Regions from separate parts of the Thalassotalea crassostreae genome, predicted to be linked through region 1. Evidence: predicted binding sites of a transcription regulator. Region 1 holds the regulator's gene; each other region holds the start of a gene.
The links. The regulator LexA, encoded in region 1, represses DNA repair genes until DNA is damaged. The targets are predictions, from matches to a motif close to TACTGTATNNNNATACAGTA.

Region 1 (7,238 bases):
TCTCCGAAACAAATACACAAGAATCCGGCGTTGATGAAGCCGACCGAGTTGAATTTAACGGTGAACACCTTTTTCTCTTAACATCACCGCAGTATAAATCTAAGCCGACAATTAAAGCATTCGAAAAATCCGCTTCAAAGCTTAGTTATAGAAACACCGTAATGTTATCAGAAAATAGCCATTACCAAGGCTTATACCTATTCGGTAATACTTTAACAGCGATAGGCGAATCTTATAACCATTACTATTCCGAACCATTGGTTTCTGATCAACAATCTGGCATTGGCCAATACCAGTATCAACCGCCGATTGTGATGATCGATATTATCGACGATCAGAGCGCTGTTGTTTCAAACCAAGAGTTTGATAAACACCAATTTAAGATCAGCGGTTCACTAGTAAATAGTCGCCGTGTTGATAATGAGCTTTACGTTGTTACTCGCTTTTCGCCAAACTTTACTCAATATGATGATATTTATTACGGGCAAACGCCTGAAGAACTCAAAGACGCCGTCGAGCAAATTGACGCTCAAGACTTATTAGCCACCTACCAATATGGCAATGAAGAGGCGCAGTTATTAACGAGTAATTGTTATCTTGAAGATATTGCTGATAATGACGAGTCACTGGGGTATCAAGCGTTAATATATGTTGTCAAAATAAACTTAGAACAGCCCGAACAAATACAATCTGTATGTATCGGCGCAGAAAGTCAGCAAATATATTCATCGACCAACTCGCTAGTGTTGTTCAACGATATTTATCAATATACAGACAACAGCGAACAATCATTCACGCAAATGCATAAGTTTAATTTAACAACCCTTAACTACCAATCGTCGGGGCAAGTACCTGGGGCAGTTGGCTGGAACAACGCAAGTTATCGCTTTAGTGAACAAGATGATTACTTAAGAGTTATTACAACAGAGCGTAATTGGCGAGAAAATACTATAGAACACAAGTTATTTGTACTCGATACTAGTAATTTCGAAATGAGTGAAGTTGCTCGTTTACCAGAAGATGGCAGTGAGCAAACCATCGGCAAACCTGGTGAAGATATTTACGCTGTGCGTTATCGCGACAACAAAGCTTACGTTGTAACATTTAGAAGAACCGACCCCTTGTATGTAATTGATTTAAGCGAACCTGCAAATCCGACAATCGAAGGGCAATTGGAAATACCGGGGTATTCAGCTTACTTGCATCCTGTTGATGAAAATCTACTTATCGGCATTGGTCGACAAACCGATGGTTTATTTTGGGGCTTTGCCGAAGTTATCGATACCAGAGCCGATGGCGATAAAGAGCAAGAACAATGGCAATTTCCGCAAGCATTAATTAATGATGAAACCTTGGCCCATGGCGCAAAAATATCTCTATTTGATATCAGCGATCCAACCTCACCAAGCGAACTCATAACCTACACATACCCTGGGACGCAAACCGAAGTAGAATATGATTTCCATGCTTTCACTAGCTTAAATCACTCTGATGGCTCAATGTCATTTACGGTGCCTTTGTATGTTCATCAATACATAGAAACATTCGATGAGATGACAAATCAATGGGATTATCGTCATCAATACAAGTCGTCGTTAGAGTTGTTTGAAGTTGATAACTCGATGCTTGATAGAGTCGGCGCGGTGCAACCCGAATATGAAGAAGACCTGCAAAGCCGATACGGTCATCGCAGTATTATTGATGGTGATAATGTCTATTTTGTTGATGGAAATGACCTTTGGCAAGCAAGTTGGTCAAATCCTAGCGATGCTGTAAAAGTACAATAACAACAAAAACAATTAAAAAAACATGTAAAAATCAAAATTAAAACATCAATGATTTTATGTACTTAGCTATAGTGCAACCGTGAGTTGACAAAATAACAACCTAGCTTGCTAGTCTGCAACCAACCGACTTTCTATGCTAGGCGCTCAATTACGAGTGAAGGAACAAACTTTATGATATTAGCAGAAAAGATCGTTAAATTAAGAAAACAACTTGGTTGGTCGCAAGAAGAATTAGCAGAGAAACTTAATGTTTCCAGGCAGTCAGTATCAAAATGGGAAAGTACAAATAGTATCCCTGATTTAAATCGCATCATTATGCTGGCTGAGCTTTTTGATGTGTCTACTGATTTTTTATTGAAAGATGAAAATGAAGTGTTCGAATCGAGCCAAGGCAGCAAAAGTTCCGACACAATTCAGGTAAGCCTAGAACAAGCAACGAAATACATTGATAGCACGATGGAAGCGACCGCTTTAAATGTTAAAGGGGTTCTATTGTGCGTCTGCTCAGTAATACCGTTACTGTTTCTGCTGGCAATGGCCGATAGCAATAAACTCAACTTAACAAGTGATATTGCAGCACCAATCGGCGTTGTATTTATCTTAATTATGGTTTCGATAGCCGTAAGCTTCTTTCTCAAAACCAATCAATATGACGACGATACCACGGTAATAGATGATGAACGCTTTGAGTTAGCATACGGTGTACACGGTGTGTTTAGCGAGAAGATGAAAAAGTTCAGACCGACATACAATAGACGGTTATCGATTGGCATCTTTCTATTTATTGTCAGCTTTGTACCTTTGATGTTCGCAGCAATGTCTGCTGCTGGCACCGATTTAATCTTAATGATGTTAATTGTACTGCTATTGATCATATCGGCAGGACTATATCTAGTGATCCCAGTATCGACAAAATATGATGCCCTTAATAATGTGTTAAGGGATAGCGACTTTAACAGCGTAAAAAGCAAACGTGCAAAACGTGCAGAAAAGCTTGCTGCATTTTACTGGCCACTATTAATCGCAATATTTCTTGGCTGGAGTTTGTGGACAATGGCTTGGGGTATCACTTGGATTATCTGGCCAGTTGGCGCAGTACTTTTCGCCGCACTTATTGGCTTAATGGAATTGTTTGCTAAGGATGAAGAGGAATAAGCTTTAGACGACAATTAGTTTTTAATTTACCAATCAAAATAATAGGTTGCGTTTATCACCTAGCTGTATATACTAACAGTTACTGTACAGATAAACAGGCTTAATGATATGCGCGCCCTTACTGCAAGACAAGAACAAATATTTGGCTTTATTAAAGAAAAGCTAGGCGAAACAGGTATGCCACCTACTCGTGCTGAAATTGCTAATTTCTTTGGTTTTAAATCAGCAAACGCAGCTGAAGAACATTTAAAAGCACTCGCGAAAAAAGGCTTTATCGAAATGTTACCGGGTACTTCTCGCGGTATTAGATTGGCTGAAGAGCATATTGAAGAAGAAGGTTTACCGTTGATTGGCCGTGTTGCCGCTGGTGAGCCTATTTTAGCGCAAGAGCATGTTGAAGATAATTACAAAATTGATGGTAATTTATTCCACCCTGCCGCCGATTACTTGTTACGAGTTAATGGCGAGAGTATGAAAGATATCGGCATCTTAGATGGTGATTTATTAGCGGTTCATCAAACGACTGATATCAATAATGGTCAGGTTGTTGTTGCTCGTGTTGAAGATGATGTTACGGTGAAACGTTATAAGCGTGAAGGCAATGTCGTTTACTTGCATGCTGAGAATGAAGATTTCTCACCAATAGTTGTCGATTTAGCATCTACACCATTTAATATCGAAGGCATTGCCGTTGGTGTTATTCGTAACGCCGATTGGATGTAGTGTTCTTTCAGCTTTTAGCTTTTAAGAAGAACAAGAAAAAGGCAGTATTAATATTCATTAATACTGCCTTTTTTATTTCTATCGACGCCTAAAGTGGCCTTTATTAGCTATTGCTCCACTGTGACATCAATACTATTAAGTAAGTGTGGCATCGAATGATGATCACTTAAATTGTATATCAACGCTTCTTCGTCACAATTATCTTGTTTCGGACATAAGTCACAATCTTTCATTACTTTTTCAGGCAAGGTGTCTTTGTCACCTGGCAAGAAGTCTAGCATTTCAAAGAACTTAGGCTTACGAGTTAATACGAATACCTTGATCAATGATAACGCTTTGGCTCTATCAAGTAAGAACTGACAAAGTTTTTGGCCATAACCTTTACCTTGGTGATTTATCGTTACTCCTAATGAACGAATTTCCGCAAGTCCAGTACTGTAGATATACAATGCCGCACATGCACACACTTGTCCGTTTACCTCGATTACAGCGAAATCTCGAATTGATTTGATTAAATCGTCTTCACTGCGTGGTAAATTCTCTTCTCTTGATGACCAGTAATTTACCAGCTTCACAATCGCGCGAATATCGGTAAGCTTAGCGTCACGAACAACATAATTTGCGCTACCAAGTTGCAAGCGGCTTTGTTCGATAACTTTAGTAACAGGTTCAATACCTGTGCCACCAAGGATGTTTCGTTTATCTACTAAGTATTCTAATTCAAGTACAGGGTAAACATCGGCCTCTATTAATGAACTGAACTGTTTAAATTCATCTAAGCGCAGACTCTCAAGCGGTTCGCCTTGGCTAATCGCATATAACACTACTGCACCAGTGATATCGTGCGCAGTTCTAAATGGAACACCTTTGCCAACCAGATAATCGGCAAGCTCAGTGGCATTGGCGTAACCACCACGTGCCGCTTTAGCACATTCGGCAGAATTCAACTCAATCGAGTTAATCACTTCGCCAGCCATATCAAGACATGATACCCATTGCTCTAGTGCATCGAATAAGCCTTGTTTGTCTTCTTGCATATCTTTGTTATAGGCAAGTGGTAAGCCTTTTAATGTTACTAACAATGCCTGTAATGAACCATAAACACGGCCACATTTACCGCGAATTAGCTCAAGTGCATCAGGGTTCTTTTTCTGCGGCATTAATGAACTACCACTAGTAACCGCATCACCTAAAGTAATAAAGTTAGCTTCACCAGAGTTGAAGAAAATTAAATCTTCAGCGAAACGTGATAAATGCATCATGCCAGTACTTGCTGCAAATAATAATTCCAGTACGTAATCACGATCACTAACCGCATCAAGCGAGTTTAAACATGGGCCATCAAAGCCTAGAGAATTGGCTAAGTCATAACGGTTAATTTCATACGTAGTACCAGCAAGGGCGCCACAACCTAATGGTGATTGATTCAGACGAACGCGAGCATCTTGTAATCTTGAAATATCCCGTTTAAGCATTTCAACATAAGCCATACACCAATGAGCAAAACGGATCGGTTGAGCACGTTGTAAATGTGTATAACCCGGTAATATGTGTTGCTTGTTGTTGTCGGCAAGATTGATTAACTCAACTACAACCGCATTGAGGGTTTCGATGATCACGTCAACTTGTTCACGAGACCAAAGGCGTAAATCTGTACTAACTTGGTCATTACGACTTCTGCCAGTATGTAGTTTGCGTGCGATATCACCAATCACTTCGATTAGTTCACCCTCAACCCAACTGTGAATATCTTCAGCAGCAGAATCGGTGAAATCAATTTCACCGCTTTCTACCTTCGCACTCAAATCAACAAGAGCTTGTTCCATCTTTTGTTGTTCATCTAGCGTTAGCACACCAGCCTTATGAATGGCCTTTGACCAGCCAATAGAACCTTGAATATCTTGTTGTACAAGAATTTGATCAAATGGCAGTGAATCATTAAATGCTTTAAATTTATCACTACTTCCGCCTTTGAAACGGCCACCCCATAACGCCATGTTACTTCTCCTGTCCTTTCAGTGCCGCAATACGTGACGACAAGCTGAATAAACGAATAAACCCTTCGGCATGCTTTTGGTCATAAACGTCATCTTCACCAAACGTTGCAAACTCTTCTGAGTATAAACTGTTTGGCGAGCGACGTTGTGTTACCGTTGCTTGGCCTTTGTATAGTTTCACTACGATATCACCAGTTACTTGCTCTGCAAATGATGCACAAGCTGCCATTTGCGCGGCAGCTAATGGGTTAAACCAGCGACCATCGTAAATTACGTGACTAAACTCTAGACCAACAGACTCTCTAAACTTTAAAGATTCTTTATCAAGAATTAATGACTCTAGCCCTTTGTATGCCGCCATTAATACAGTGCCACCTGGGGTTTCATAACAACCACGAGACTTCATACCAACTAAACGGTTTTCTACGATATCAATACGACCAACACCATGTGCGCCAGCTTTTTCATTAAGGTCAACTAAACATTGATAAGGTGACATGGCTTTGCCATCTACGGCAACCAATTCACCTTTTTCAAAACTAAGCATGACTGAACCTGGTTTATTTGGCGCATCTTCTGGATCGGTAGTCATCGTCCAAACTTCTTTAGACGGCTCACACCAAGGGTCTTCTAATTCACCACCTTCGTGTGAGATATGCCATGCGTTTGCATCACGACTGTATATTTTAGTTAGTGATGCACTACAAGGGACGTTACGCTCTGCCAGGTAATCAAGTAAATCTTCACGAGAAACCATGTCCCATTCACGCCATGGCGCAATAACAGTTAGTTGCGGAGCAAGGGCAGCAAAACAAGACTCAAAACGCACTTGGTCATTACCTTTACCAGTACAGCCATGACATACCGCATCAGCACCAACTTTCAAAGCGACTTCGACGTGCGCCTTAGCAATTACTGGACGAGCCATTGATGTACCTAACAAGTACTGACCTTCATATACCGCACCAGTTTTAATGATTGGATAAATGTAGTCTTTAACAAACTCTTCTTTCAAGTCAACAACATGACATTCAGATGCACCACTAGCAATGGCTTTTTCTACAATGCCATCAAGCTCTTCTTCGCCTTGACCAACATCGGCGCAGAAGGCAACAACTTCACAACCGTCATAGTTCTCTTTCAACCATGGGATGATCGCCGATGTGTCCAATCCGCCAGAATAGGCTAATACTACTTTTTTAATTCCAGTTTTCTTAATGCTCATAACGTTCTCTAATGCTTTCAATATTTAAATTTAAGTTGTTTTGTGTATTGACTGTTAGGTTAACTACTTACCGTTAACTAAGGTCAATAACACAGAATTTTGTGCCCACATGCGATTTTCCGCTTGTAAAAATGCGAGTGACTTATCTGAGTCAAAAACGCTAGTGGTAATTTCTTGTTCAAGGTGTGCTGGTTGGCAGTGCATCACAGCAGATGCGCCCGCTTTATCCATTAATTCATCGTTTATTTGATACGGCATAAACTTAGCTAGGATGTCAGCAACTTTAGTATCATCACCCATTGAAATCCAAGTATCAGTATAGATAACCTGTTGGTTTTCAGCATCCTTAAT
Region 2 (7,238 bases), 1.8 Mb from region 1:
AAGGACTGATAGAACCAACCGTAGCTAAGAATGATAAATGAGTTTCTAATGTGTCTACTTCACGTGATAAGGCAACACGCATAGCTCTGTGTGTCCCATCGACTACAGCTTGCGGACTGGCATTTGATGATTTACGGATGCGAGCAAATTCTTTAAAACCTGCGACAAATAATAGCTCAAGACCGTCTGCATGGCCGCGAGCACTAATTTCTTTATATAATTTACTAAGGTCAGCACCAGACCAAAATTTATCTTCAAAATTCTGAGCATTAACCTGCGCTGAATTTAACGCTTTCGAACGTTGAATAATCATCGTCCATGAGGCAATTGAAAAACCAAGTAAACACAGCATTACTGATTTAACCAGTAAGCTTGCTTGTAAAAATAAATCAAAAAATGATAGTTCAGCGTGCACTGTCTAATGCTCCTAAAATTTGTTCGGGAATGGCGCAAGGTCGGCCGCGTTGTAAATTGACGCTAGCAATTAATACAGATAACTCACACAAAATAACGCCTTGTTGGTTTGTTATTGTCTGCTCAAATACCATGCTTGCCTTTTTTAAATTCGTTATTGTTGAAGTTATGGTAAGCAAATCATCGAGTTTCGCTGACGCTTTATTATCCATCTCAACTTTTCTGACTACAAAACCAAGGTTTTGTTCAAGAAAAAATGATTGATTGATATTTAAACTTCGAAGCCACTCAGTTCTTGCTCTTTCGGCAAACTTTAAATAGTTGGCGTAATACATGATGCCACCAGCGTCGGTGTCTTCATAATATACGCGGATTTGATATGTAAATGCGTTATTGTTGTTTGTCATTCGCAGATTAGCACAATTAAGTATGAAGCCTTATCTTACGCGATTTTAAACCCTGCACTCAAGTAGCAAATGAGTTTTAATAACAACATTTTTTAATTTAAATGGCTTAGTTTAAAAAAATGTTTTGTTGGTAATCTTACAGAACATCCATCAAATTAGTTTCTGGATAATTTTTTTTAATCAAAAAACATCGGACCAGCTTAAATATAAACAATAAATTCAACAACTTAAACGACAGGTTATTTAGTAACCAATAATCCCCCTGTATATCCATTAGTTTTTCTAATGGATGATATAAGTTTATTTCGCTTGTTTACTTTATATTTACATCCTAGAATACGCCCATCTCAGAGACATCACATTGATTTATCAATGCTCCTGAATTTATTTAACTTCCTATATTTCAACAAACTGTTGTGGCCTGCACCGTGTGCAGGCTTTTTTTTTGCCTACAGGATGTAGGTATGTCGCGGTTTCAGGGATGAAAAAGAACGACGCGTGTCTTTGTAATAGTTTCGGTAGTCGTTGTTCCATTAACTGAACCTCATTTAGTATTCGACGCCTCTCTATGTAATAGTTTCGGTAGTCATTGCTCCATTAACTGAACCTCATTTAGTATTTGACGCCTCTCTATGTAAAAAATACTGGTGTCAGAGTCACTAAGTAAATAACTAGGGTCAGATCCTAGTTTATTCGTTTCTTGTAGTAACACTTCGTAGTTGCTAATCATTTCAACACCCAGTAAATTAATAACCAACTATTTTATTTATCGCTCAACGACAACGGACCATAATGCAACTTACTGATATACCAGTTTTTGTCGCCGCTAAACATCTAATCGCCCAAAATCAGCATTTTTGGTTATGTACTATTCTCAATACCTATGGTTCTGCACCACGGCCTATCGGCTCAGTTTTTATTACCGATGGTGAACATCGCTATGGCAGTATTTCTGGCGGCTGTTTAGAAGATGCGTTCGTCGAAATGCTGAATCAAAATAAGTTCAAGAAACACAATCAATTATTTACCTATGGCGATCATGCTACTGAACAAGGCGTTGTTCGCGAACTGCCTTGTGGTGGCACAATAGAACTGCTGATTGAATACATCGAAGTAAATAACAGTAGCACCGAGCACTTTTTACAATGCTCGAATCACGCCGTCAATAGGCTTCCTTTTAAACGTCAAATGACGTTGCAATCAAATACTCGAGAATGTTTGGAGCTTAAAGATTTTGCGGTGAAACAAGTTGAAAAGTCTGCCGATACTGTTGGGCTCAATTATTCAAAAGTATTTACTTTGCTGCTCATTGGTATTGGCCAAGTAACCGAAGAAATTGCGCGGTTAGGTTTACAAGCTGGATTTGAAGTTAAGGTCTGCGATATGCGTAAGCAGCTTGCTTCAAGTTGGACGTTTGATAAAGAAAATGGCGGCGTTGATATTATCTGGATGTCGCCGGATTTATTCGTTGAGCAATACGCAGATGAGCAAAGCGCTGTGCTTGCTCTTGCCCACGACCCGAGTATTGATGATGCGGCCTTGATGTCAGTCTTTGACACCAAAGCTTTTTATATCGGGGCTATGGGCTCACATCGAACCACTGAAAATCGCATAGAACGATTAACTCGAATTTGTGAAATTAAACAGCAGCAACTATCGCGTTTACATGCCCCTATTGGTTTAAATATTGGTAGTAAAACGCCGTTTGAAATCGCTATCTCAACACTGGCGGATATTATTCGAATAAAAAACCATGTAAGCAAAGAGCAACTTTAAATGAATGTTGCTCTGATCCTCGCCGCCGGCTCTTCTGCTCGATATGGAGCAGATAAAAGGTTATCAGGAAACCCGCCACTAATAATGCAAACAATTAGCATGGTACAAAAACATTTCAATCACGTGTATGTTTTGCATCGTCATATTGATCCAAAATTACAATCTTTACTAGCGCCGTTAGAATTAAACTTAGTTGCAGCGCCAGTCGATTCTCAAGATATGGGAGATAACATCGCCCACGGCGTAAAAACCATTGAAAGTGATATTGCCAATGTGAATAACATCAGCGTATTTCTTGGTGATATGCCGTTTATGGAAAGTAGTACGATTAAATCATTGTTGTGTTTGCTTGCTAGTGACAATATTGTGCGCCCTACTTTTAAGGGTCAACAAGGACACCCTGTATGTTTTGGCAATGAGTTTTTTGATTCGTTAAAAACGTTAAACAATGTCGATGGCGCAAAATCTGTGATTCAAGCAAACTTAAATCGATTAAATTTGCTTGAGGTTGATGACATAGGGGTTATTAAAGATATCGACACTAAACCTGATTGGCATCAGTGAAAGTGACTCTATATAAAAGCGCTAATGCTGAGGCCAATACTAACTCTTATACTTAAACCTATGAGCTTGGTTTATCCAAGCCAAAATGCAGGTAGGCATTATCAGTGACAATTCGACCACGCGGCGTACGTTGTAAAAAACCTTGTTGTATTAAGAATGGTTCAATAACGTCTTCAATTGTTTCTCGTTCTTCACCGATTGCTGCTGCAACATTATCTAGCCCTACCGGGCCGCCGCCAAATTTATCAATAATGGCAAGTAATAACTTACGGTCCATTAAATCAAATCCTTCGTTATCAACTTCAAGCATATTTAATGCTTTTGATGCTGTATCTTGGCCAACAACGCCTTGGCTTTTTACTTCCGCGTAATCTCTTACACGGCGTAACAAACGATTGGCAATACGAGGTGTTCCGCGCGATCGTTTAGCCACTTCTAAAGCGCCTTCATCGTTTAAATCCACGTTTAAGAAATGTGCTGAACGGGCAATGATATCTTTTAAGTCACCGACCTTATAAAACTCTAACCGTTGTACTATGCCAAAACGGTCTCTTAACGGTGATGTTAATGACCCAGCACGAGTTGTTGCGCCGATTAATGTAAAAGGTGGTAAATCAAGTTTTATTGAACGAGCTGCAGGTCCTTCACCAATCATGATATCTAATTGATAGTCTTCCATCGCTGGATATAAAATTTCTTCAACCACAGGGCTTAAACGATGAATTTCATCAATGAACAATACATCATTTTCTTCAAGGTTCGTTAACAGTGCGGCTAAGTCCCCTGCTTTTTCAAGTACAGGACCTGATGTAGTGCGAATATTAACACCCATTTCATTGGCAACAATGTTTGCTAACGTCGTTTTACCTAATCCTGGAGGGCCAAAAATTAATAAATGATCCAGTGGTTCATTACGTTTTTTGGCCGCTTCAATAAAGATTTCCATTTGCTCTTTTACATGGTCTTGACCAGTGTAATCATCAAGCATTTTAGGACGAATCGCTCTATCGACGGTCTCTTCTTCGCGAGTAATGGTTGGTTGTATTAAACGATCTGCTTCAATCATAATCTCTATATCTTATTTAGTTCGGTTAAACCATCGATTTAAGGGCATCGCGAATCAGCTCTTCTGAGCTTAAATCTTGTTTATAGACAGCTTTCACAGCTTTATCCGCTTGCGCTGGTTTATAGCCTAATGACACAAGTGCAGTAATAGCATCATCCTTATTAGAGCTGGCGATAACAAACTTCGCTTCTTCAGCTTGATTATCAACACTTATCGTATCGGTCATTGGTGTTGCAATATCATTGCCCCAATCTTTTAATCGATCGCGCATTTCAATTAACAGTCGCTCTGCTGTTTTCTTGCCGACACCCGGTATTTTTACTATGGTCGCAACATCATCTAAATTTACGCAATGGACAAATTGACCGGCTGACATATTGGATAAAATGGCTAACGCTAACTTAGGGCCAACGCCATTTACTTTAATCAATAAGCGAAACAATTTACGTTCGGTAGGGTTAGCAAAACCATAAAGTAATTGAGCATCTTCACGCACAACAAAGTGAGTGTAGATTATGGTTTCTTGTTCAAGCTGAGGTAAATGATAAAAGCTGGTCATTGGTAATGTCACTTCATAACCAATACCGTTACATTCAATGAGTATTTCTGGCGCTTGTTTTTCAACTAAAATGCCACGTAATCGACCTATCACCAGCACTTCCTTTTATATATTTAGATGTGTTTTTAAGTCCATACAGTACCACTGTATAAATATATAGTAAAGTCTATATTTTTAAATTCACAAGTAGGGTCAGATCCTGTAGGATCCCCACGAATTTATAGTTAAACATTAAGCGGCTCCAACATAAATTTATTGAGCTGCTTAATTGCACTTTTCCACTCTTCTTTTTCAATACAAAATCTTAAGTTCCTTACGGCTCTTAGTGCGATGAATTGATATGATAATACGGCTCTGGATTTAACACTATTAGCCTGGTATTGACGGTTTTTCCCTTGTATAACTAAAGCCATACCAATGAGCATTAGAATATACTGCGCTATAAGTGCGATAACAAGCAGTACTAGTATTCGCAGCCTTTTTCGACTATTACATACATTCATATTAAGACCGGTTTTTACATCACGAAAGCTCTCTTCTATTTGCATTCTAGTGGTGTAGATTTTAACTACTTTTTTAGCAAAACCTAGCTGTTTTGAACACAGTGACGTTGTGAGTAACCAAGGCTCTCGCTCTCGTTTCGCATTGGCTTTTGATTTGCCACTTCGACGACGCCTATTACCTTTTGCAACAAGATCTTTTCGCCCTTTATTTCGAGATTTAAATATTACGAAGTTACATGTTATTGGATTGCAACGAGCCACATCAAAACGACCAAGCGATTTAGGGCGCGTCGTTGCAAGCTTGTATAACGCTTTAACTGGGAGCCAATCTTTATCTTGTTTACAGAATGTACGGTTTCTCATTCTGCCAACATAATCCCAATTCAGTGATTGAATCATATTAAACCAGGGCGTTCTGAATCCGGCATCTGTAACAATAATTGGCCGACAAGTTGAGGGCAGCATATTTTTCAAAACCATCATAAAGTCTTTATGAACCTTAGGTTTTTCTTTGCTTGATTGGGGATGAACTTCTTCATATAAAGTTAACGACCGACCGTTAACTGCTATCGCAGCGCGTATTAAGAAATTTTCTTGGCGCGCATCTAAATCTGACCAATCCACCAGGATGACAGGATGCTTTTGCGTCCCAACAAGTTTGCGAGTTAGTGTCTCGTATATGCTAGGAATTTCGGCATGTAAGTGAACATTACTACAAAGTCTATCACTTCGTTTGATTTGGTGTTTTTCAGATGTTTCGCTAAGTATGTTGCGCCCTAAATTCGTGACAGATAAATCAGCCCCTCGAATTAGACTAGTAATTAAACATTTAAGGCTATTTCGACGTACTTTGTGCATTTTCGGGGTGACAAAAGATAAGGTTTGATTCAATATATGGTCTACATTCATGGCTTGCTCTTGGGATTATTTTTGTTTGGCGATAGATCTGATCACCAAAAGCCATGAATGTTCCCCAGATTTTTTAATTCCTACGAAATTCTTGAATCACAAATTTCGTGGGGATACCTCAGGGTCAGATCATACTTTTCTATGGTAGTTTTCAATAGATGTAAAAAAGTATGATCTGACCCTACTTATTTCAAGTTAGTTAGCGGAGGCGGCCGCGTACTGTTTTCTTTGCTTGACCTGACATTTTAATCAACGAATCGTAACTATGGGCGTGACATATAGCGACTGCCAATGCATCGGCGGCATCCGCTTGTGGTGGTGCCGGCAGTTTTAAAAACGAAGTCACCATGTGCTGTACTTGTTCTTTATCTGCGGCACCGGTGCCAACTACCGCCTGTTTAATTTGTCTTGCTGAGTATTCCGCAACTTCAATACCATTGTTGGTCGCTGCAACAATCGCCGCTCCTCGTGCTTGTCCAAGTTTTAATGCGCCGCCAGGGTTAACCCCCATAAACACTTGTTCAATAGCAAACATGTCTGGTTTAAACTGCAGGATCAATTCTGATACGCCGGCAAAAATGATTTGCAGACGCTCTGGATGATTATCTCCGGCCGATAGAGTTTTTATGCAACCGCTGCCAAGGTAGCTAAATTTCCGACCTTGTTTTTCAATAACGCCATAGCCGGTTAATCTCGAACCTGGGTCTATGCCTAAAATAATACTCATTCAGTTGTTATAGGTTTCGTTGATGAATTGATGTGTTTTAACTATGCCATTGAGTTCTAAAAATAGAAACCCGGAATCTTAGTTTTAATTTAGTTTAAACTGGTTTTATTTGGAAATTGTATCCGCAGATAATAAAAAGGCTAGCGCATGCTAGCCTTTAAAACACTGTTGCGAACGAGCTATTATTCTGCTTCGTCTGCACTTGGCTCTTGTGGAATGGCTTGGATGCCTAATTCTACAAGTTGCGCGGGGTTGGCTTTACCAGGAGCGTTAGTTAAAGGACATGCCGCCGTAGTTGTTTTCGGGAATGCCA
Region 3 (7,238 bases), 1.3 Mb from region 1:
TTATAGCCTTCTTTTATAACACCACCATCGCGTATCAATACCGGTGGATTTTCGATTACCGCATCAAATAGTAATTTTTCTAACGAATCAATTGGTGCCGCCAATTTGGCCAATTGCTGCAAATAACTTTGTTTACTTACACCAAGTAATTGTTTTACTTCTGGCAAAATACCGAGCGCATTTCTCAATCTTGCGAAGTCTCTTGGACGAGCACTACCAAGTGCAATACGGGCAATAATTCGTTCGATATCACCAATGTTCTTGATACTGTCGAACAAATCGGTGTATAAGTCTTCGTCAATAATACCGCTGATAGCTTGTTGTCGATTCTCTAAGGTTTCAATGTCTCTAAGTGGAAAATGCAGCCAACGCTTTAACAGTCGAGAGCCCATCGCCGATGCGGATTTATCTAATACCGCAGCTAAGGTATTTTCTATGCCACCGGAAAGGTTTTGAGTTAATTCTAAATTCTTTCGCGTTGCAGAATCTAAAATTACACCTTGAGCATAAGCTTGCGCTTTTATGTCTCGAATGTGTGGTAGGGCGGTTCGTTGAGTATCTTTTACATATTGTAAAAGACAACCTGCAGCTTGCAGAGCATACGGGTAATCATCAACGCCAAAGCCTGATAATTCCTTGGTATTGAATTGCTGATTTAGAACTTTAAAACTGGTGTCTAAGTCAAATTCCCAATCTGGGCGACGGCGACTGCCTTTGTATACTTGCACTATATCCAAGTGTTCAAAAGACTCTGGATATAATAACTCTGCTGGTGAAAGTCGCTGTAACTCGGCCTGTAACTGTTCTAATGTTTCAGGCTGGCAAATTACAAAGCGACCACTACTCATATCTAAATAGCTAATGCCAAATTTTTGCTGCTCAAGTTTAGCTATAGATGCAAATACCGAAACTAATAAGTTATCTTGTTTATCTTCTAACAAAGCCTCATCTGAAATAGTACCAGGGGTAACAACACGGACTACTTTTCGCTCGACTGGACCCTTGCTGGTTGCCGGGTCGCCAATTTGCTCGCAAATAGCAACCGATTCGCCAAGCTTCACTAGCTTAGCTAAATAATTTTCTACTGCATGATAGGGTACACCGGCCATTGGAATTGCGTTACCACCGGTTTTTCCGCGGGCAGTTAAAGATATATCAAGAAGCTCTGATGCTTTTTTTGCATCATCGAAAAATAGTTCGTAAAAATCACCCATGCGATAAAACATCAAAATTGTTGGAAATTCTGCTTTGATTTTTAAATATTGGCGCATCATCGGTGTGTGATTGCTATTGGTAAAAAGGTCGTCTGTCATTGATTAGCTTTTGTATTTATTAACGTTTTTAAAAACATGAAAATTATTATTGTGATATCAGTCAGGAAAGTTGAAAATAGCCGTTATTAACCCGGTATATCCAGAACTTTCGAGTGATGTGTTTACCCAATACGCGTTAGAGTTACGATGTTAAAATAATATCTAACTAAGCGCAAAGTAAGTTGCAATTAATTATCAAATAAAATGCAAAAGATTTACTGTAAAACTACTGTATAAAATGACTATCTATTTACAGTGTTTTTAAATTATTCACTGTTTAATTAAACATTATTCTCCTTGGTGGGAAAATAGTAATAAGATAAATGTTTTAAATATCAATGTTTTATCGTTTTTGTTGTGTTTTATTTTAAAATAAATAAAAAATCCAGTTGATACTGTACGATTATACAGTATACTGTTTCGTAACTACTGGATAAAAAGATTACAAATCGGAGACTACAATGGACGCAAATAAAGAAAAGGCGTTATCAGCAGCGCTAGGTCAAATTGAAAGACAATTTGGTAAAGGTTCTATCATGAAACTTGGTGATAACCGCAGTATGGAAGTTGAAACTATTTCAACAGGTTCTTTAGCCTTGGATGTGGCGCTAGGTGCTGGTGGTTTACCGATGGGACGTGTTGTTGAGATTTACGGTCCTGAATCAAGTGGTAAAACCACGTTAACGCTTGAAGTTATCGCTGAAGCACAGCGTAACGGTAAAGTTTGTGCCTTTGTTGATGCTGAGCATGCACTTGATCCTATTTATGCTGAGAAGCTTGGTGTAGATATTAATGAATTATTAGTGTCGCAACCTGACACTGGTGAGCAAGCATTGGAAATCGTTGATATGTTAAGCCGCTCTGGCGCCGTTGATGTAATCGTAGTCGATTCAGTTGCAGCTCTTACACCAAAAGCAGAAATTGAAGGTGACATGGGAGATTCGCACATGGGTTTACAAGCACGTATGTTATCGCAAGCAATGCGTAAACTTACTGGTAACCTTAAGCAGTCAAATACCATGCTTATTTTCATCAACCAAATTCGTATGAAAATTGGTGTAATGTTTGGTAATCCAGAAACTACAACAGGTGGTAATGCGCTTAAGTTCTATGCGTCGGTTCGTCTTGATATTCGTCGTATTGGTGCAGTTAAAGAAGGTGATGAGATCACTGGTAACGAAACTCGCGTGAAAGTGGTTAAAAACAAGATCGCTCCTCCGTTCAAACAAGCAGAGTTCCAAATCTTATATGGTTTAGGTATAAACAGTTTAGGCGAATTAATCGATCTTGGTGTTAAGCACAAGATGGTTGAAAAAGCAGGTGCTTGGTATAGCTGTATGGGCGAAAGAATTGGTCAAGGTAAAGCAAATGCTACTAAATACCTTGCTGAAAACCCTGCAATGGCGAAAGATTTAGAAGGTAAGTTACGTAGCCTATTATTAGCACCTATCGAACTTACTTCCGAAGAGGAAATCGAAGAGTAATTAATATCGAGAAGTAAAACTTAATCAAAAACTAGATAAAAATCTTAACATCAGTTTTTATTAATCTTTTTGCATTTTAAATGGCGCTCATTGAGCGCCATTTTTTTGTCACAGTTCTTACCTTGTTGTAACAATTAAGCTTTTTCACTATTTCAAACCCGAACTATTTTATTAAATATTATAATTGAACTAGTTAGTGCAACTTTTTCTTAATAGACTTTTGATGCACATGTTCGTTTTATTATCTTGATTTTAGCTTTCTAGGATTCTTTTATTTAGACGTCTATACGTTTAGATGTTGACAATGCCGGGCGAATTAGTACTATAAGCCAATGTTCGAACGCTAAATTACTTATTGTTTACTATTTATTATGCCGATTAAAATACCTGATCAATTACCTGCACTTGCAGTTCTCGCTAATGAGAATATCTTTGTAATGTCCGAAAATAGAGCGATTAATCAGGATATTCGCCCTATGCAAGTAGCGATATTGAACTTGATGCCAAACAAGATTGAAACGGAAATTCAAATTCTTAGAATGTTAAGCAATTCGCCATTACAAATTAATATAGAATTTGTGCGATTACATCTAAATGAGTCGAAAAATACTCCTAAAGCTCATCTTGATAATTTCTATCGTCATTTTGATGATATAAAGGATAAGCACTACGATGGATTGATTGTAACCGGTGCGCCGTTAGGAAAAATGGATTTTGAAGAAGTTACTTATTGGCCTAAGATTCAACAAGTATTTGATTGGGCTCAAAATAACGTTACATCTACCATGTATTCATGCTGGGCAGCTCATGCAGCGCTATTTCATTTTTATGGTTTACACCGCAAATTGAGAACAGAGAAGTTATCAGGTGTCTATCGACATCAAACACTTGATCCTATGGAGTCATTAACTCGAGGCTTCGATGAAGAGTTTTTAGTGCCTCATTCACGCTTTGGTGATATAAGTGAAGCAGAATATCGCACCATTGACGAGTTGAATGTACTTGGTGTAGCTGACATTGCTGGTGTTTATTTAACGGCAAGTAAAGACAAAAAGCAGGTGTTTGTTACTGGCCATCCTGAATATGATTCATTTACCTTAAGTGATGAATATCAACGGGACCTAACAACTAGTGATGACGTTAGCTTACCGATAAATTATTTTCCCAAGGACGACCCATCGGCAAAAGCACTAAACAGCTGGCGCAGCCATGGCTGTTTATTATTTAGCAATTGGTTAAATTATTACGTCTATCAAATTACCCCTTATCATCTTGAAGGCAGTGACGATAACCGTACACTGTTAGGAAAAAGAAAGTGAAATCATCAGTAGAACAATTAGAAAAAACTCGTTTATTGGAGCAGCAATTAAGCCAACGCATCTTAGTATTAGATGGCGCAATGGGCACCATGATCCAAGAACATAAGTTTGAAGAAGAAGATTATCGAGGGCAGCGCTTTGTCGATTGGCATTGTGACGTCAAAGGAAATAATGACCTTCTAGTTTTGTCTCAACCTGAGATTATCAAGGATATTCATCGCCAATACCTAGTTGCTGGCTCGGATATCATCGAAACTAATACCTTTAATGCGACAACGATTGCCATGGCTGACTATGACATGGAATCATTAAGTCGGGAAATCAACTTAGTTGCCGCTCAAATTGCGCGTCAAGTTGCCGATGAAATAACGGCGAAAACGCCGGATAAACCAAGATTTGTCGCAGGTGTTTTAGGCCCAACAAACCGTACTTGTTCAATATCTCCTGATGTCAATAACCCTGCATTTCGTAATGTTAGTTTTGATGAATTAAAAGATGCTTATATCGAATCGATACAGGCGTTAATTGAAGGCGGTTCTGACATCATTATGATCGAAACCATTTTTGATACGCTAAATGCCAAGGCTGCGGTATTTGCTATTGAAACTGTGTTTGCAGACATTGGTTATCGTTTACCTATTATGATTTCTGGCACCATTACCGATGCGTCAGGTCGTACACTATCAGGGCAAACCTGTGAAGCATTTTACAACTCAATGCGCCATGCCGAACCTATTAGTATTGGCTTAAACTGTGCACTTGGTCCAAAAGAGTTGCGCCAATATGTTGAAGAGCTCAGCCAAATTTCAGACTTCCCAGTATCAGCTCATCCAAATGCGGGTTTACCGAATGCTTTTGGTGAATATGATTTAGATGCGGCTGAAATGACCGAGCACATCGTTGAGTGGGCACAGTCAGGATTTTTAAATGTGGTTGGCGGATGTTGTGGTACAACGCCTGAGCACATTAAAACAATCAGTGATGCCATTGCTAACGTGAAACCCCGCATTGTTGAAGCTAAAAAGATCGCTTGTCGTTTATCTGGCTTAGAAGCATTAAACCTTGATGAAAACAGCTTATTTGTTAACGTTGGTGAGCGAACCAACGTTACCGGCTCAGCAATATTTAAGCGTCTGATCACTGAAGAAAAATATGATGAAGCGATCGCAGTAGCATTACAGCAAGTGGAAAATGGTGCGCAGATCATCGATATCAACATGGATGAAGGTATGCTTGATTCTGAAGCTGCCATGGTCAAGTTGCTAAACCTGATTGCCGGTGAGCCTGATATTGCTCGGGTACCAATTATGATCGACTCTTCTAAGTGGGAGATCTTAGAAGCAGGCCTGAAATGTATTCAAGGTAAGGGCATCGTCAACTCGATTAGTTTAAAAGAAGGCGAAGAAAGCTTTAGAAAGCAAGCTGAACTGATTAGGCGTTATGGCGCCGCAGTAATCGTTATGGCGTTTGACGAAGTAGGACAGGCAGATACCGAAGCTCGAAAAGTTGAAATTTGTAGCCGTGCGTATCACATGTTAGTCGATGAAATAGGCTTTCCTCCACAAGATATTATTTTTGACCCAAATATTTTCGCCGTGGCAACTGGTATTGAAGAGCATAACAATTATGCGGTTGACTTCATTCGAGCAACGAAGGCAATTAAAGACACCTTACCCCATGCAATGGTCTCTGGTGGAGTATCAAATGTATCGTTTTCATTTCGAGGAAACAACGTTGTTCGTGAAGCCATTCATGCGGTGTTTTTATATCATGCGATTAACAATGGCATGGATATGGGGATTGTTAATGCGGGCCAGTTGGCAATTTACGCTGACATTCCAAAGGACTTATTGAAAGCAGTTGAAGATGTTATTCAAAATACCGATGAAGAAGCGACAGAGCGATTATTAGATCTTGCTAGTCGATATCATGGTACTGGTGCTGCTAAAGCCAGCACCGTTGATTTATCGTGGCGTGAATTGCCGGTAATTAAACGATTAGAGCATGCTTTAGTTAAAGGCATTAATGAGTTTATTGTTGAAGATACCGAACAGGCAAGATTAGAAGCAGACCGTCCGTTAGATGTTATTGAAGGGCCGTTGATGGACGGCATGAATGTCGTTGGTGATTTGTTTGGTGAAGGTAAAATGTTTTTACCGCAAGTGGTTAAATCTGCCCGCGTAATGAAGCAAGCGGTTGCCCACTTACAACCGTTTATTGAAGCTGAGAAAACCGAAGCAAGTAGCAACGGTAAGGTAGTTTTAGCGACGGTAAAAGGTGATGTTCACGATATCGGTAAAAACATTGTTGGCGTAGTTCTCCAATGTAATAACTATGACGTTGTTGATTTAGGCGTCATGGTTCCTTGTGAAAAGATTTTACAAGTCGCTAGAGAAGAGAAAGCAGATATTATCGGCTTATCAGGACTGATCACGCCATCGTTAGATGAAATGGTGCATGTTGCCAAAGAAATGCAGCGTCAAGATTTTGACTTGCCATTACTTATTGGCGGTGCGACAACATCGAAAGCCCATACTGCGGTTAAGATTGAACAAAACTACGACCATCCGGTGATCTACGTACCTAATGCATCTCGCTCTGTGTCAGTAGTAAGCGCGTTATTAAATCCAAAGTTAAAAGGTGAATTAGTAGCTAGAGCTGAAAAAGAATATGAAACCGTTCGTCAACGTCATCAAAACAAAGGGCCACGCACCCAGCTTTCTACATTTGCAGAAGCTAAAGCAAACAAATTCCCGTTAAGTTTTGAAGACTACACACCGAAAAAACCAAATAAACTCGGCGTTACGGTATTAGAAAATCTCGATTTAAACGTGGTTCGCAACTATATCGATTGGACGCCATTTTTCTTGACCTGGCAGCTTTCAGGCAAGTATCCGAAAATACTAGAACATGAATTAATTGGCGGTGAAGCAACCAAGTTGTTTAATGACGCCAATGCAATGTTAGATAAAGTGATCGATGAAAACAGTTTGCAAGCAAGAGCAGTGTTTGGACTGTTTCCTGCGCACAGTATCGATGAAGATATTGAAGTGTTTGCCGATGAAGGTAAAACTCAAAAGCTACAAACCTTGTGCGGTTTGCGTCAACAAACTAAGAAAAAA

Region 2: ruvA (Holliday junction branch migration protein RuvA) is a predicted target of LexA. The motif match lies at 4,929-4,948, and genes of this name have one in related genera.
Region 3: recA (recombinase RecA) is a predicted target of LexA. The motif match lies at 1,707-1,726, and genes of this name have one in related genera.

The regions. Positions count from the first base shown of each region.
Region 1 covers NZ_CP017689.1:3,469,511-3,476,748, forward strand. Annotated here, with positions in the region: gene LT090_RS15050 (beta-propeller domain-containing protein) at 1-1,787, shown strand, start outside; gene LT090_RS15055 (helix-turn-helix domain-containing protein) at 1,959-2,942, shown strand; gene lexA (transcriptional repressor LexA) at 3,051-3,665, shown strand; gene argH (argininosuccinate lyase) at 3,773-5,662, opposite strand; gene LT090_RS15070 (argininosuccinate synthase) at 5,664-6,887, opposite strand; gene LT090_RS15075 (ornithine carbamoyltransferase) at 6,951-7,238, opposite strand, start outside.
Region 2 covers NZ_CP017689.1:1,400,005-1,407,242, reverse strand. Annotated here, with positions in the region: gene tolQ (protein TolQ) at 1-415, opposite strand, end outside; gene ybgC (tol-pal system-associated acyl-CoA thioesterase) at 405-821, opposite strand; gene LT090_RS06075 (XdhC family protein) at 1,614-2,597, shown strand; gene LT090_RS06070 (nucleotidyltransferase family protein) at 2,598-3,161, shown strand; gene ruvB (Holliday junction branch migration DNA helicase RuvB) at 3,220-4,227, opposite strand; gene ruvA (Holliday junction branch migration protein RuvA) at 4,253-4,879, opposite strand; gene LT090_RS06055 (IS4 family transposase) at 5,011-6,198, opposite strand; gene ruvC (crossover junction endodeoxyribonuclease RuvC) at 6,398-6,925, opposite strand; gene aspS (aspartate--tRNA ligase) at 7,108-7,238, opposite strand, start outside.
Region 3 covers NZ_CP017689.1:883,187-890,424, forward strand. Annotated here, with positions in the region: gene mutS (DNA mismatch repair protein MutS) at 1-1,313, opposite strand, end outside; gene recA (recombinase RecA) at 1,775-2,797, shown strand; gene metA (homoserine O-acetyltransferase MetA) at 3,169-4,116, shown strand; gene metH (methionine synthase) at 4,113-7,238, shown strand, end outside.